One region of the Methylobacterium sp. V23 genome, then DNA from elsewhere that is predicted to be linked to it. Evidence: riboswitches for the same ligand, from Rfam matches in the RefSeq annotation. Region 1 holds a riboswitch; each other region holds the start of a gene.

What was found. Region 1 has a riboswitch for cobalamin ahead of CRT23_RS24820 (TonB-dependent siderophore receptor). Riboswitches for the same ligand answer to the same signal wherever they lie in the genome.
Region 2: it holds a riboswitch for cobalamin, as region 1 does, so the genes downstream of both, CRT23_RS15425 (TonB-dependent receptor) here and CRT23_RS24820 (TonB-dependent siderophore receptor) in region 1, are expected to answer to the same signal.
Region 3: it holds a riboswitch for cobalamin, as region 1 does, so the genes downstream of both, CRT23_RS02055 (CbtB-domain containing protein) here and CRT23_RS24820 (TonB-dependent siderophore receptor) in region 1, are expected to answer to the same signal.

The regions. Positions count from the first base shown of each region.
Region 1 is NZ_PDHT01000045.1:6,126-10,652, reverse strand. It holds gene CRT23_RS24825 (HD domain-containing phosphohydrolase) at 1-822, shown strand, start outside; cobalamin riboswitch at 1,287-1,497, shown strand; gene CRT23_RS24820 (TonB-dependent siderophore receptor) at 1,719-3,842, shown strand; gene CRT23_RS24815 (ABC transporter ATP-binding protein) at 3,842-4,527, shown strand, end outside.
Region 2 is NZ_PDHT01000015.1:48,116-52,642, forward strand. It holds gene CRT23_RS15425 (TonB-dependent receptor) at 1-1,764, opposite strand, end outside; cobalamin riboswitch at 2,058-2,259, opposite strand; gene CRT23_RS15430 (hypothetical protein) at 2,336-2,647, opposite strand; gene CRT23_RS15435 (FdhF/YdeP family oxidoreductase) at 2,954-4,527, shown strand, end outside.
Region 3 is NZ_PDHT01000001.1:443,983-448,509, reverse strand. It holds gene CRT23_RS02075 (cobyric acid synthase) at 1-639, opposite strand, end outside; gene CRT23_RS02070 (hypothetical protein) at 636-1,352, opposite strand; gene cobO (cob(I)yrinic acid a,c-diamide adenosyltransferase) at 1,352-1,963, opposite strand; gene cobU (bifunctional adenosylcobinamide kinase/adenosylcobinamide-phosphate guanylyltransferase) at 1,960-2,472, opposite strand; cobalamin riboswitch at 2,579-2,772, shown strand; gene CRT23_RS02055 (CbtB-domain containing protein) at 2,826-3,002, shown strand; gene CRT23_RS02050 (CbtA family protein) at 3,030-3,785, shown strand; gene CRT23_RS02045 (DUF1636 domain-containing protein) at 3,778-4,197, shown strand; gene cobW (cobalamin biosynthesis protein CobW) at 4,194-4,527, shown strand, end outside.

The sequences.
Region 1 (4,527 bases):
GTGATGGTCACGAGCCATGACCAGCGCAGCCTCCGACGCGAGGCGCTGGAGGCCGGCGCAACTGACTTCCTGGCCAAGCCGGCCGACCCGGTCGAGGTCCGCGCCAGGGTCACGAACTTGCTCGCGCTATCGCAAGCGCACAGGGCCATGCGGGACCACGCCGCACTGCTCGCCCGGGAGGTCGCAGCCGCCGTCGCCCTGGTCGAGGAGCGTGAACGCGAGATCGTGTCCACGCTGATGCGAGCGGCCGAGAACCGGGATGCAGATACGGGAGACCACATCGCCCGTGTCTCGGCCTACACGGGCCTGATCGCGGAGGCCCTTGGCCTAGGCCCCGCGGAGCGTCGCCTGATGAGCTTGGCGGCGACCATGCACGATGTCGGCAAGATTGCCGTTCCGGATGCCATCCTGCTCAAGCCGGGTCCGCTCACGCCCGAGGAACGCTGCGAGATGGAGCGCCATGCCGAGCGCGGTCAGCGCATCCTGGGCGGGAGCGCCTCGGAGGTCATGCGCCTGGCTGCCGACATCGCGGTCAGCCACCACGAGCGTTGGGACGGGACCGGCTATCCTAATCGTCTCAAGGGCGAAGCCATACCGCTGGCGGGGCGGGTGGTGGCCGTAGCCGACGTCTTCGATGCGCTCATCACCGAGAGACCCTACAAGCAGGCATGGTCGCTGGAACGCGCCCGTCGCTACCTAATCGAGAATGCGGGAGCCCACTTCGATCCACGCGTCATCAATGCCTTCCTCGACCGCTGGTCCCAGGTGGAGGGCGCCTTGTCCCCGACGAGGCTCCGAGACAGTGACGTCGCAGCAGCATGAAAGGGCTGGGTGGTCGGCGAGTGAGGGGCCGCGTCGGGCAAGGCTACACACAACCGGATTGGATCGGAGGCGTAACGTCCGTTTCCGCATTAGAGCCACGGTCCGGTTGGCACCCTTCTCTGACTCTGCCGCAAGCAGCCGAGAATGTCAGGAAAACGATCGGATACCCGACATTCGGCTGGTTAGGACGAATGTCTGAGTTGGGTGGAATGCGGTCCGGCTGCTTTCGATCGGAAGACGTCCTTAAGCGGCCTATCGTGAAGGCCATCGGGCATCGGCTAGTTGCACCACCAGGCACAGGCTGCCTAACCTCTCACCTCAGATGGACCAGAGCCTCCGCTTCTGAACACCGCAGACAGTCTCAAATCATTTGACGGCGCACAACCATCCAGAACCATGCCGATGCAATGTTACAATGTTGCGGAAAATGGCGTCCCCTCGATTGACTATGCGGCGGCGCCCAGCGAATGTCTGACCGTCAAGGTTCCTGCGGGTCGTCGGCTCGCGGGCTAAGAGGGAATTCGGGGTGCTCGCAAGAGTGCTTCCGAAGCTGCCCCCGCAACTGTCAGCGGCGAGCCCTTTCCGTTCATGGTCACTGGTGCGTCGCACCGGGAAGGCTGAGGCGAGGGTAACGACCCGCGAGCCAGGAGACCTGCCTTGCACCACGATACGTCTCTCGGGCGGGGTGTCCCGGCGGAGCGCATGAGCGGGCTCGGCTGCTGACGCGGCCGATCCCGTGAGGGCACCCGCTCGGCCGTCGCTCGACAACCTTGAGCGCACCGGTGCCCCTTCGTCCCAACCTGCCGACCTCGAAGGCCCCGATCGTGAGCCTGCCCGTTCCGGCGAAGCGTCGTCGGACGTCGGGGCATCGAGGATCGCACTACGCGCTCACCGCAATCCTCTCGGCAGCTGCGCCTTCCTTGGAGGCGCGGGCGCAGGAGGCCATCACGCTGGAGGAGCTCTCCGTGGAAGGGGCTGGCGGAGGTGCCCCGGCCGTCGCTGGTGCTGGTCCCAACCCGGGGATCGGCCTGATCGGTCCGACCCCGGGTTACCGGGCCGACCGGGCGGTGAGCAGCACGAAGACCGACACCCCTCAGCGCGACGTGCCCCAGATCGTCACCGTCGCACCGCGGGAGGTCATCACGGACCTGGCCGCCACCCGGGTAGACCGCGTCTTCAACTACACGCCCGGCGTGGCCCAGCAGAACAATTTCGGCGGCCTGACGGTGTTCAGCTACGCCATCCGCGGCACGACCACCTCGGAACTCTACCGCAACGGCTTCCCGATCAACCGGGGCTCGCCGCCGCCGCCCGACACCCAGAACGTCGAGCGGATCGAGGTCCTGAAGGGTCCCGGCGGCGGCCTGTTCGGGCGCAGCGACCCCGGCGGCCTCGTCAACTTCGTCACCAAGCAGCCGACCGCCGAGCGCTTCGTCGAGATGGGCGGCCTGTGGGGCTCGTTCGAGCAGTTCCGCGGCACGGTGGATGCCGGCGGCGCTTTGAACGAGGACGGCGCGCTCCTCTACCGCTTCAACTTCGCGGGCGGCCGCCAGGGCAGCTTCCGCGATTTTGTCGACAGCGACCGGCTCCTCGTGGCGCCGGTGGTGAGCTGGCAGGTCACGCCGGACACCAAGGTCACCGTCGAGACCGAGTTCCTGCGCAACCGCGTCGTCGTCGACCGCGGTGTGATCGCGATCAACCGGCAGCTCGGCTTCCTGCCAATCTCCCGCTTTCTCGGCGAGCCGGGGCAGAGCACCTATCAGAGCTCGGACACGATGCAGGTGCGTGTCGAGCATCGCTTCAACGCCGACTGGCAGATGCGGCTTGCCACCCACTTCAACACCGGCTCGCTGGTCGGGGAATCGGCAGAGGTCCGTGGCTTGGCAGCCGATAACCGCACCGTCCTGCGCGACCGGAACTTTCGCGATTACCGCTGGGATACCGCCATCGGCCAGGCCGAGGTGGTGGGGCGCTTCGCCACCGGCGATCTCGGTCATACCCTGCTTCTCGGCTTCGAGCGCGAGAGCACCGACAGCCGCGTGGTCTACGACCGCTCGAACTTCCGCGAGAGCCCCTACAGGCTCGACATCTACGACCCGCGCTACGGCCAGGCGCTGCCGCCGCTGACTATACGGCGCAACAACCTGGAGCGGGTCACCAACACCGCCCTCTACGCGCAGGACCAGATCGCGCTGAGCCCTGAGTGGAAGGCCCTGCTCGGCGTACGCTTCGACTTCTTCGAGCAGTCCTTCCGCGAGAGGACGAACTCAACCCAGTCGGAGCAATCGCGGGTGGCGGCCACTCCGCGCGCCGGCCTCGTCTACCAGCCCCTGCCGGAGCTTTCGCTCTACACCAATGTCGGCACCAGCTTTCGGCCCAATATCGGCATCGACTCGTTTGCAGTGGCACGCTCGGCCCCATTCGAGCCCGAGACCGGGATCGGCTACGAGGTCGGCGCCAAGCTGGATGTCTTCGGCGGCGCGCTCGGCCTGACGGCAGCAGCCTTCCGCATCGAGCGCGAGAACGTGCTGACGGCTGACCCCAACAACAGCGGGTTCTCGCTGGCGGCGGGGGGTGTGCGCAGCCAGGGCTTCGAGTTGACGGCCGCCGGCCAGATCACTCCCGAGATCAAGGTCCTGGCGGGCTACGTCTACGCCGACGCAGTGGTGACCAAGGACAACGTGCTCCCCGTGGGCGCCCCGCTCATCAACATCCCGCGTCACTCGGGCAGCCTGCTCGCCGTGCACGAGGTGCAGGCGGGCCCCTGGAAGGGCCTCGGCCTCGGCGGCGGCGTGCGCGGCGTCGGCGAGCGCGCCGGTGACGCGTCCGGTTCAGGCTTTGTCCTGCCGGCCTACATCGCCGTCGATGCCCTGGCCTATTACCGCTACGAGAACATACGCTTCGGCCTCAACGTCGAGAACATCTTCGACGCGACCTATTACGAGAGCTCGAACAGCGTGTTTCGGGTCTATCCCGGTGCGCCCCGGCGCTTCACCGGTACGATCTCGGTGCGCTTCTGATGGCTGGGGTCACGACCCATGCGGGCAACGTCGTCCTGGAGATCCAAGGGGCGGGCAAGCGCTTCGGCGAACGCCAGGCCCTCGACGGCCTCGACCTGTCGCTCCACCCCAGCGAGGTCTTCGCCCTGCTCGGGCCGAACGGGGCCGGCAAGACCACCACGGTCAACCTGATCCTCGGCTTCCTGAAGGCGGATGCCGGCACGGTCCGGGTCTGCGGTGTCGATGCCGGCGCCGACCCGGTCGGTGCCCGCCGACACGTGGCCTACATCCCCGAGCAGGTGGCGCTGTATCCCGGCCTCTCCGGCGTGGAGAACCTGCGCTACTTCACGACCTTGGCCGGTCTCAACCTGAGCAAGGGGACCGCCCGAACGCTCCTGGCCGAGGCCGGTCTCGCCGAGACTGCCTACGAGCGTCCCGCCGACTCCTATTCCAAGGGCATGCGCCAGAAGGTCGGCATCGCGGTGGCACTCGCGAGCCGTGCCCGGCTCCTCCTCCTTGACGAACCGACCTCAGGCCTTGATCCAAGCGCGGCCGCGGACTTCTCCACCACGGTCCGGGCAGCAGCTGAGCGCGGCACCGCCATCCTGATGGCGACCCACGATCTCTACCGCGTGCGTGAGATGGCCGGGCGCGTAGGCGTGCTGAGCCGGGGCCGGATCGTCGAGGAGATCGACCCCAGGACCCT
Region 2 (4,527 bases), on a different contig from region 1:
CCCGAAGTAGCGCAGGCGCATCGATCCGAACCAGCCCGGCCCCTCGCCGACGGTGAACCCGGCCGAGGCGATGGTGGTCGGCGCCTCCGGGACCCGGTCGCCGACGGGGTCGCGGTCGGCGAAGCGCGCATGGGTCACCGTCAGGTCCCCCTCGAGGGAGAGCCAGGGCGTCACCGCGTAGCGGTTGGTCCACTCGATGCCGAAGCGGCGGGTGGGACGGCTCGGCTCGGTGGTGCCGCTGTCGCCCTGGAACAGGTTCTCGGACGCGAAATCGAGCTGGAACAGCGTCACGGCCGTCTCCAGCCTGGCGATGCTGCGGTTGCGCAGACCGATCTCCGATCCCGTCGAGGGCACCAGGAAGGGCGACCGGCTGATGGTGAACAGGGGGCTGGTCGGATCCACCGTGGCGGTGACGCCGCGGGCGTCGTTCGAGTGGAAGCCGCCGCCGTAGTTCACGAACAGCTCGGTGTCGAACCACGGGCCCAGCACGAGGCCAAGCTTCGGGTTGACGATGCTGTCGCGCGCCGTGCCGGAATTCGCCGCCGTATCGGACACCACGTCGGCGTAATAGGTATCGGCGCGGAAGCCGACGCTGGTGCGCAGCCAGTCGGTCCAGCGCAGGCGGTTCTCGTAGTAGAACGCTCCACTTGCCTCCAGCACCCGGTCGTCCAGGACCGTCGAGCGGTACTGCCGGTTCGTGGTGTTGAACAGGCCGACCCGGATGCTGTCGGTGCGGGTCTGGAGGCCGATCTCGTTCTCCATGGCCACGCCGAACAGGCTGCCCTGGACGGTATGGCTGACCTCCCCGCCGCCGAGCACGCGGCTGTCGCGCTGACGGAACTGGTCGCCGTTCACCGGATCGTTGAGGAAGTAGGTGAAGTCGTTGAACAGGTTCATGCCGTAGCGGATGACGTAGGCGCTCGCCCGGGTGATCCCGGCGTCGCTCGTCCGGCTCCAGCGGCCCGAGAGGGAGAAGCGGCCGGTGTCGCCGCCATCGGTGGGATCCAGGGAGCCGAAGCGTCCGATCAGGCCTTCCGCCACCGCCCGCTCGGGGATCTGGTTGGTGGCGTTCCACTTGGCCCAGTAGGCCATTCCCGTCAGCGCGAAGCCGTCGAGGGCCGTCCCCTGGCTGTAGCGGACGACGGCGTTGAGCTTGGCGAGGCGGTCCGGCACGTCCCAGGGGCCCTCATAGGTCTGGGCCTCGCCGGCCACGAGCAGGCGGCCTTCGCCGAGGGCCGCGGAGGCGATGCTGAGGGCGCGCTTGTAGCCGAAGCTGCCGAGCGAGGTCAGCGCGAGGTTGCGCTCCACCGTGTCGAGATAGTCGATCCGCACCGAGCCGGCCGAGGCGAAGTCGCCGTCGCGGACGAAGTACGGCCCCTTGTGGAACGCCACCGCGCCGACGAGCTCGGGAATCAGGAAGTTGAGGTCGGCATAGCCCTGGCCGTGGGCGTGGGTGCGCATGTTCACTGGCATGCCGTCCACCGCGATGGCGATGTCGGTGCCGTGGTCGAGGTTGAACCCGCGCAGGAAGAACTGGTTGGCCTTCCCCTCCCCGGAATGCTGGGTGACGATGAGGCCGGGCACGCTCTCCAGCACCTCGCCGGGCCGGGTGATCGGCCGGCTGTTCAGCGCCGCGCCCGAGATCACGCCGGCGCTCGCCGCATCGACGGTCCGGAGGCCGCCGCCGATGCCGGTGACGCCGCCGACGTACCCCGCATTGGCGGTCGGTCCACGCCCGCCGCCCGCCGGTGCCTCCGCGGTCACGGACAACTCGGCGAGATCCGCCTGCGCGCTCTGGGCGACGGCGTCAGGAATCCCAGCGCCGTAGGGGGCGAGACCGGCGCAGGCGGCGAGGAGCCAGGATCGGCGGGAAAGCCGTGAACGGCGAAACGCGCGAGAACGCCGAGATGATCGAGAACGAGAGGGCGAACAAAAATCAGAGGACGACATGGGACCTCGGGCGACGTCTGTGGCACGTCACCGCGAACGAGGCCGGCACGGATGCCACGCGGCATCCACCCCGACACCCATCAGGACACCCCGCCCGATGCGTTTCGCGTGTGACCACGACTGACGGCAGGTCTCCTGGCTCGCGGGTCACCGCCCTCCCATCGTCTTCCCAGGTCCGAGAACCCAGTGACGTGCTGATGAGGAGCTCGCCGCTTACAGTTGCGGGGGCAGCCGCGGCCTCGGGCGCTCGCCCTCACCGCGTTCCCTTTTGATCCTCGATCCTGAGGAACCGTCGGGGGTCAGGAGGCCCGATCGGCGGCTACGGCGTCAATGGCCGCGGCGGCTTTTCAGGCCGGTGTGCCCGGCAGGCGACAGGGGCCGGGCGTCAGCGCCGTCCCTCCGGTTTCCGGGCCGGCTCGCGCCGGTGGCCCGTCCCGGCCAGCACGGCGCCGCCGGCCACCAGGCCGAGGAGGATCCACTTCAGGGGAAGCCGGTCCGCGCCCTCGCTGCGCTGGGGCTCGGTCACCATGTGACCCGGCGGTAGTTCCACGCCGGGCTTTCCGTAGGCCCGAGCGTCGGCGATCTGCTCGGCGGACACGGCCCATTCGGCCCCCATCTGCCGATCATGCGCCATCACCGCGAGGCCGACCGCGAGGGCGACGGCCGCCGCCGCGAAGATCCTCACCGGCGTCTTCATCTCCCGCGCTCCCGCCTGCCGCGCGTCCCCGCCGCGATCCGGGGCGAGGGTTAGGCGATCGGCCGGCCCTCCGCCAGAGCGCGGCCCTCGGGATCGAGCACCTGATGTTTCGCATCGCGGCCTGGAACGGTTTTAACCCACTCTTCATCGGCTCTGCAAAAAACGCATGGTACCCCTAACGGCATGACTGGCCTGCGTTTTCACGCGATTGAGCGCGCACGGTGCATCGCGATATCGCTGAAGCGAGACTGCTCCGCTTCGCGACCGATCGTCGGCCGCGCGAGCCCTGCCCCTCAGGACCCCTTCATGGATCATCCGGTCGCGTCCCCGAAGCGCTCCTCCGCGGCTGGCGGCTGGGGGGCCCTGAAAAGCTGCGGCAAGCACCTGCTGGGAAGCCGGGCGCCGCTGTCGGGCGCCCGTGCCATGCTGAAGGCCAACCAGCCCGACGGCTTCGACTGCCCAGGCTGCGCCTGGGGGGATCCGGCGCACGGCTCCTCCTTCGAGTTCTGCGAGAACGGCGTGAAGGCGGTGTCCTGGGAAGCCACGGACAAGCGCACCCCGCCGAAATTCTTCGCCAGGCATACCGTGACCGAGCTGCGCGGCTGGACCGACTACGCCCTGGAGGGCGAGGGCCGCCTCACGCATCCGATGCGCTACGACGCGGCGAGCGACTGCTACGTCGTCACCACCTGGGACGCCGCCTTCGCGGAGATCGGCGCCACCCTGCGCGGCCTCGATCACCCGGACCAGGCCGAGTTCTACACCTCGGGCCGCGCCTCCAACGAGGCCGCCTACCTCTACCAGCTCTTCGCCCGGCACTACGGCACCAACAATTTCCCCGACTGCTCAAACATGTGCCACGAGGCCAGCGGCATCGCCCTCCAGGCGGCCATCGGCGTCGGCAAGGGCACCGTGCTGCTGGAGGATTTCGAGAAGGCCGACGCGATCTTCGTGGTCGGGCAGAACCCCGGCACCAACCATCCGCGCATGCTCGGCGACCTGCGGCGCGCGGCCCAGCGCGGCGCGAAGGTCGTGGTGTTCAACCCCGTGCGCGAGCGCGGGCTGGAGCGCTTCGCCGACCCCCAGAACACCGTGGAGATGCTGCGCGGCGCCAGCGCGCCGGTGGCGAGCCACTACTACCAGCCGCGCCTCGGCGGCGACATGGCGGCGTTCCGCGGCATCGCCAAGGCGGTGTTCGCGGCCGACGATGCGGCGCGCGCGGCCGGAAAGCCGTCGCTGCTCGACCGTACGTTCCTGCGCAACCACACCGCGGATTACGAGGCCTACCGGGCCGCCGTGGACGCCACGGGCTGGGACACCATCGAGGATCAGTCCGGCCTGACCCGGGCCGATCTCGAGGTCGCGGCCGAGGTCTACCTCGCCGCCGACAAGGTGATCTGCACCTGGGCGATGGGCGTGACCCAGCACCGCCACTCGGTGGCCACCATCCGCGAACTCGCCAACGTCATGCTCCTGCGCGGCCATGTCGGCCGCCCCGGCACCGGCCTGTGCCCCGTGCGCGGCCATTCCAACGTGCAGGGGGATCGCACCGTCGGCATCAACGAGAAGCCGCCAGCCGCCCTCCTCGACGCCCTGGAGCACGAATTCGGCTTCACCGCCCCGCGCACCCACGGCCACAACGTGCTCGCCGCCATCCGGGCCATGCTCGACGGGTCTTCGAAGGCCTTCATCGGGCTCGGGGGCAACTTCGCCCGCGCGACCCCGGACACCACCCTGGTGGCCAAGGCCCTGGCCTCCTGCGAACTCACCGTCCACATCGCGACGAAGCTCAACCACTCGCACCTCGTCCCGGGCCGCGTGGCCTACCTGCTGCCCTGCCTCGGCCGCACCGAGATCGACCGGAATTCGAAGGGCAAGAC
Region 3 (4,527 bases), on a different contig from region 1:
CGCGATGGTGGCCATGCCGTCGGCGAACAGGCTGGGATCGCCGCGGAAGCGGTTGACGAGAAAGCCCCGGATCATCGCGGCATCGGCCGGATCGATCACCGCCTTGGTGCCGACGAGGCTGGCGATGACGCCGCCCCGGTCGATGTCGCCGAGCAGGATCACCGGCGTGCCCGTGGCGCGGGCAAAACCCATATTGGCGATGTCGCCGGCCCGCAGGTTGACCTCGGAGGCCGAGCCCGCCCCCTCGACCACCACGAGGTCGGCCTCGGCCTTCAGATACGCGAAGCTTTCCAGCACCGAGGCGAGGAGGCGCGGTTTCCAGGCCTGGTAGTCCCGCGCCTTGGCGGTGCCGACCATGCGGCCCTGGACCACGACCTGGCTGCCGGTCTCGCTCTGGGGCTTCAGCAGCACCGGGTTCATGTGCACCGAGAGCGCCACGCCGGCCGCCCGCGCCTGCAAGGCCTGGGCCCGCCCGATCTCGCCGCCATCGGCCGTGACGGCGGCGTTGTTCGACATGTTCTGCGGCTTGAACGGCCGCACGGCGAGCCCGCGCCGGGCGAAGACCCGGCACAGCCCGGCGACGATCAGCGACTTGCCGACATCCGAGCCGGTGCCCTGGATCATGAGGGCGCGGGTCATGGCTGTGGCCGCCCCGACGGGGACGTCGCGCAGGCCGGATCGACGGGGCGCCCGGCGCGATGAAAGGCCAGGATGGCGGCGCCGTAGGTCTCGACCACCTCCGCGAACGGTACGCGCTCCGCCGTGAACAGCACGGCCCGATGCCGGAACAGATGGTCCGGGATCGCGAGGTCGCCGCAGGTCGCCGCAGGGGGCGGCGCCTGGTCCCACCCGTGCGGCAGGGGCTGCCACAGGAGCTCGGCACCGATGGTCTGCCGCGTCGTGCCGAGGGCCTGGACCGCCCGGCCGAACGGCGTGTCGGTGGTCTCGAGAAGGCGGTTCATCTCCGGGGTCAGGCGCTCGGGCACGTACCAGTTGTCCGCCTCGGACAGGACGTGGTCGCCGCAGGCGAGCTTCACCTGACGGTAGCGCAGGAGCGTGTCGGGCCCGGCATTCAGGCGCCGGCGCGTCTCCTCCGAGGCCGGCTTGTCCGCGCCGCGCTGCAGGTTCGCCGCGAGCCGGGGGGGCGCGGCCATGCCGTGCTCGGCGCACCAGCCTTCGAGGGTCGCGGTGGCGGAGCGGCTGGCGAGCAGCCGGGCGTTCAGCCCCTCCACCACGGCCAGGGCCTCGACGCGGCCCAGATAGGTGGCGGGCCACGGCCCGGCCGGGTCGGCCCGGACTCCGTGCGTTCCCAGCACGGTGGACAGCGCGACCGCCACGATGGCCGCCCGCATCAGAACTCGATCCCCACCTGCGCCTTCACCCCGGCGGCGAAGTGGTGCTTCACGCTGCCCATCTCGGTGACGAGGTCGGCGGCCTCGATCAGGGCCGGCTTGGCGTTGCGGCCGGTGACGATGACGTGGAGGTCCGGTCGGCGCGCCCGGAAGGCCGCCACCACGGTGTCGAGATCGAGGTAGTCGTAGCGCAGCGCGATGTTGAGCTCGTCCAGGACAACGAGGCGGATCGTCGGATCGGCCATGAGCTCGAGGGCCTTGGCCCAGGCATGCTCGGCGGCGGCGATGTCGCGGGCCTTGTCCTGGGTCTCCCAGGTGAAGCCCTCGCCGAGCGTGTGCCAATCGATCTGATCGCCGAAAGCCTTGAGGGCGTGCTTCTCGCCGGTGTCCCAGGCGCCCTTGATGAACTGCACCACGCCGACGCGCCAGCCATGGCCGAGGGCCCGCAGCATCAGCCCGAGGGCCGCCGTGGTCTTGCCCTTTCCGGGACCGGTATTGACGATGAGGAGCCCCTTCTCGATCGTCTTCTCCGCCACCTCGGCGTCCTGGACGGCCTTGCGCTTCTCCATCTTCTCGCGGTGCCGCGCGGCCTCGGTCTCGGCGTCCGTCATGGGGTGGCTCCGGGTTGGGGTTTCACGATCATCGGCAGGCCCGCCACCGTGAGGACGACGCGGTCCGCCTGGGCCGCGAGGCGCTGGTGCAGGCGCCCGGCGGCGTCGCGGAAGCGGCGCGCGAGGGCGTTGTCCGGTACGATCCCGAGGCCGACCTCGTTGCCGACCAGGACCACCGGGCCGGGGGCCGCCGCACAGGCCGCGAGCAGCGCGGCGGTGGCAGCCTCGAGGTCGGCCTCGGCCAGGATGAGGTTGGTGAGCCAGAGGGTGAGGCAATCGACCAGCACCGGCCCGGTCGCGGCGGCGACCGCCTCGGCCAGGGCGATCGGCACGTCCTGCGTGATCCAGCCCTCCGGGCGGCGGGCGCGGTGGAGCGCGATGCGCTCCCGCATCTCGTCGTCCCAGGCCTGGGCGGTGGCGAGGTAGAGCCAGGGTCGAGGCTGGGCCTCGATCAGCGCCTCGGCATGGGCGCTCTTGCCCGAGCGCGCGCCGCCGAGCACGAGGATCATTCGGGGTGGAGGATGCGGCATGGGGCATGCTGTGCCCGATATCGAGGTCCGAGGTCAAAGGCGGGAAACCCGCCCGGGCCGCGTTGTCAGCGGATCGGCAACCGCGTAGAAGCGAGGATCGGACGGTGCCCCGGCGACGGGGTGAAAAGGGAATGCGGTGAGGGGGCGACCCTGAAACCGCGGCTGCCCCCGCAACTGTGAGCGGAGACGGGACTGCCATCAGCCACTGGAGCGATCCGGGAAGGCGGCAGGACCAGCGACCCGCGAGCCAGGAGACCTGCCGTCGAAAGTGGACCTGCCGTCCACGCCCCATCCTTGACGGCCGCCGGCGGGGTGGCCAGGAGATGTACCCGATGTCGACCAACACCCTCGTCCTGACCGGCACCCGCACCAACGAGCGCCTCGGCGCCGTGCTCGTGGCCGCCTTCCTCGGCCTCGGCCTCGTGTTCATGGCCGGCTTTGCCCCGGCGATGGCGCTGCACAACGCGGCGCACGACTTCCGGCACAGCCAGAACTTCCCCTGCCACTGAGCGCCTCCGCTTAAGGCAGAACCGCCCATGATCATCCGGCTCGTGTCGGCGGCCCTGGTCGCCGGCTTTCTCGCGGCTGTCGTCGCGACGGGCCTGCAGCTCGCGCTCACCTCGCCGCTCATCATCGCGGCCGAGCGCTACGAGACGCAGGCCTCCGCCGCGCCCGTCCGGCCGACCCCCGCCGCCCTGATCGTCCGCGTTCACGGCGGTCACGATCACGGCACCAAGGACCCCTCGGTGGCGGGCGGCGAAGTCGCGCCCGACTGGCAGCCGGGCCCCGGCCTGCCGCGCATGGCCTTCACGGCCCTGGCCACCCTGGTGGGCGGCGTCGGCTACGCGCTCCTGCTCGGCGCCGTGCTCCTCGCCTGCCACCGCGAGCCCAGCCCCGAGGCCGGCCTGCGCTTCGCCATCGGGGGCTTCCTCGCCGTGGCGCTGGCCCCGGCCCTCGGCCTTGCCCCGGAACTCCCCGGCATGGAGGCCGCGCCGTTGGCCGATCGCCAGTTCTGGTGGGTGATGACCGCCGCGGCCACCGCCATGGGCCTCTACCTCATCGCGATCCGGCGGGCGCCGATCACCATCGCGGGCGGCCTCGTGCTCCTCGTGGCGCCCCATCTTGCCGGGGCGCCGGAGGCGAGCCACGCCGCCTCGAACCTGCCGGCCTCCTACGCCGCCCAGTTCGCCGCGCGCTCGCTCGGCATCGCCTTCGTGTTCTGGGCGGTGATCGGGCTGGCCTATGGCTGGGCCTGGGGCCTCTTCGGCCGAACCCGGCCGACCCATGCCTGAGGCCGCGCCCGTGACCCTCTACGTCTGCGCCACCTGCCGGGCGGCCGGCGATACGGCGGAGCCCCGCGCCGGCGCCCGCCTGCTGGCGGCGCTCCAGGAGGCCGTGAGCACCGGGGCCCACCCCGGCATCACGGTCGAGAGCGTCGAATGCCTCTCGGTCTGCAAGCGCCCCTGCACCGTGGCGGTCGCCTCGCAAGGCCGCTGGACCTACGTCTACGGCGACCTCGACCCGGTCGCCTCCGCCGGCACCATCCTGGACGGCGTCGCGCTCTACGCCGAGACAGCGGACGGCATCGTGCCGTGGAAGGCGCGGCCCCAGGAATTCCGCAAGGGCGTCGTCGCCCGCATCCCGCCGTTCCCCGCTCCTCTGCCGCCGCTCGCGGCGCCCCGCATCACGGACGCCGCCGAATGACCCTCGTCGCCAAGATTCCCTGCACCATCGTCACGGGCTTTCTCGGGGCCGGCAAGACCACGCTGGTGCGCCACCTCGTGGAGAACGCCGGCGGCCGGCGCCTCGCCATCATCGTCAACGAGTTCGGCGACATCGGCTTCGACGGCTCGTTCCTGGCCGCCTGCGGCATCGAGGGCTGCGGCGACGAGGACATCGTCGAGCTCGCCAACGGCTGCATCTGCTGCACCGTGGCCGACGACTTCGTGCCGGCCCTGAACAAGCTCCTCGACCGGGCCGATCCGCCCGAGCACATCCTGATCGAGACCTCGGGCCTCGCCCTGCCGAAGCCTC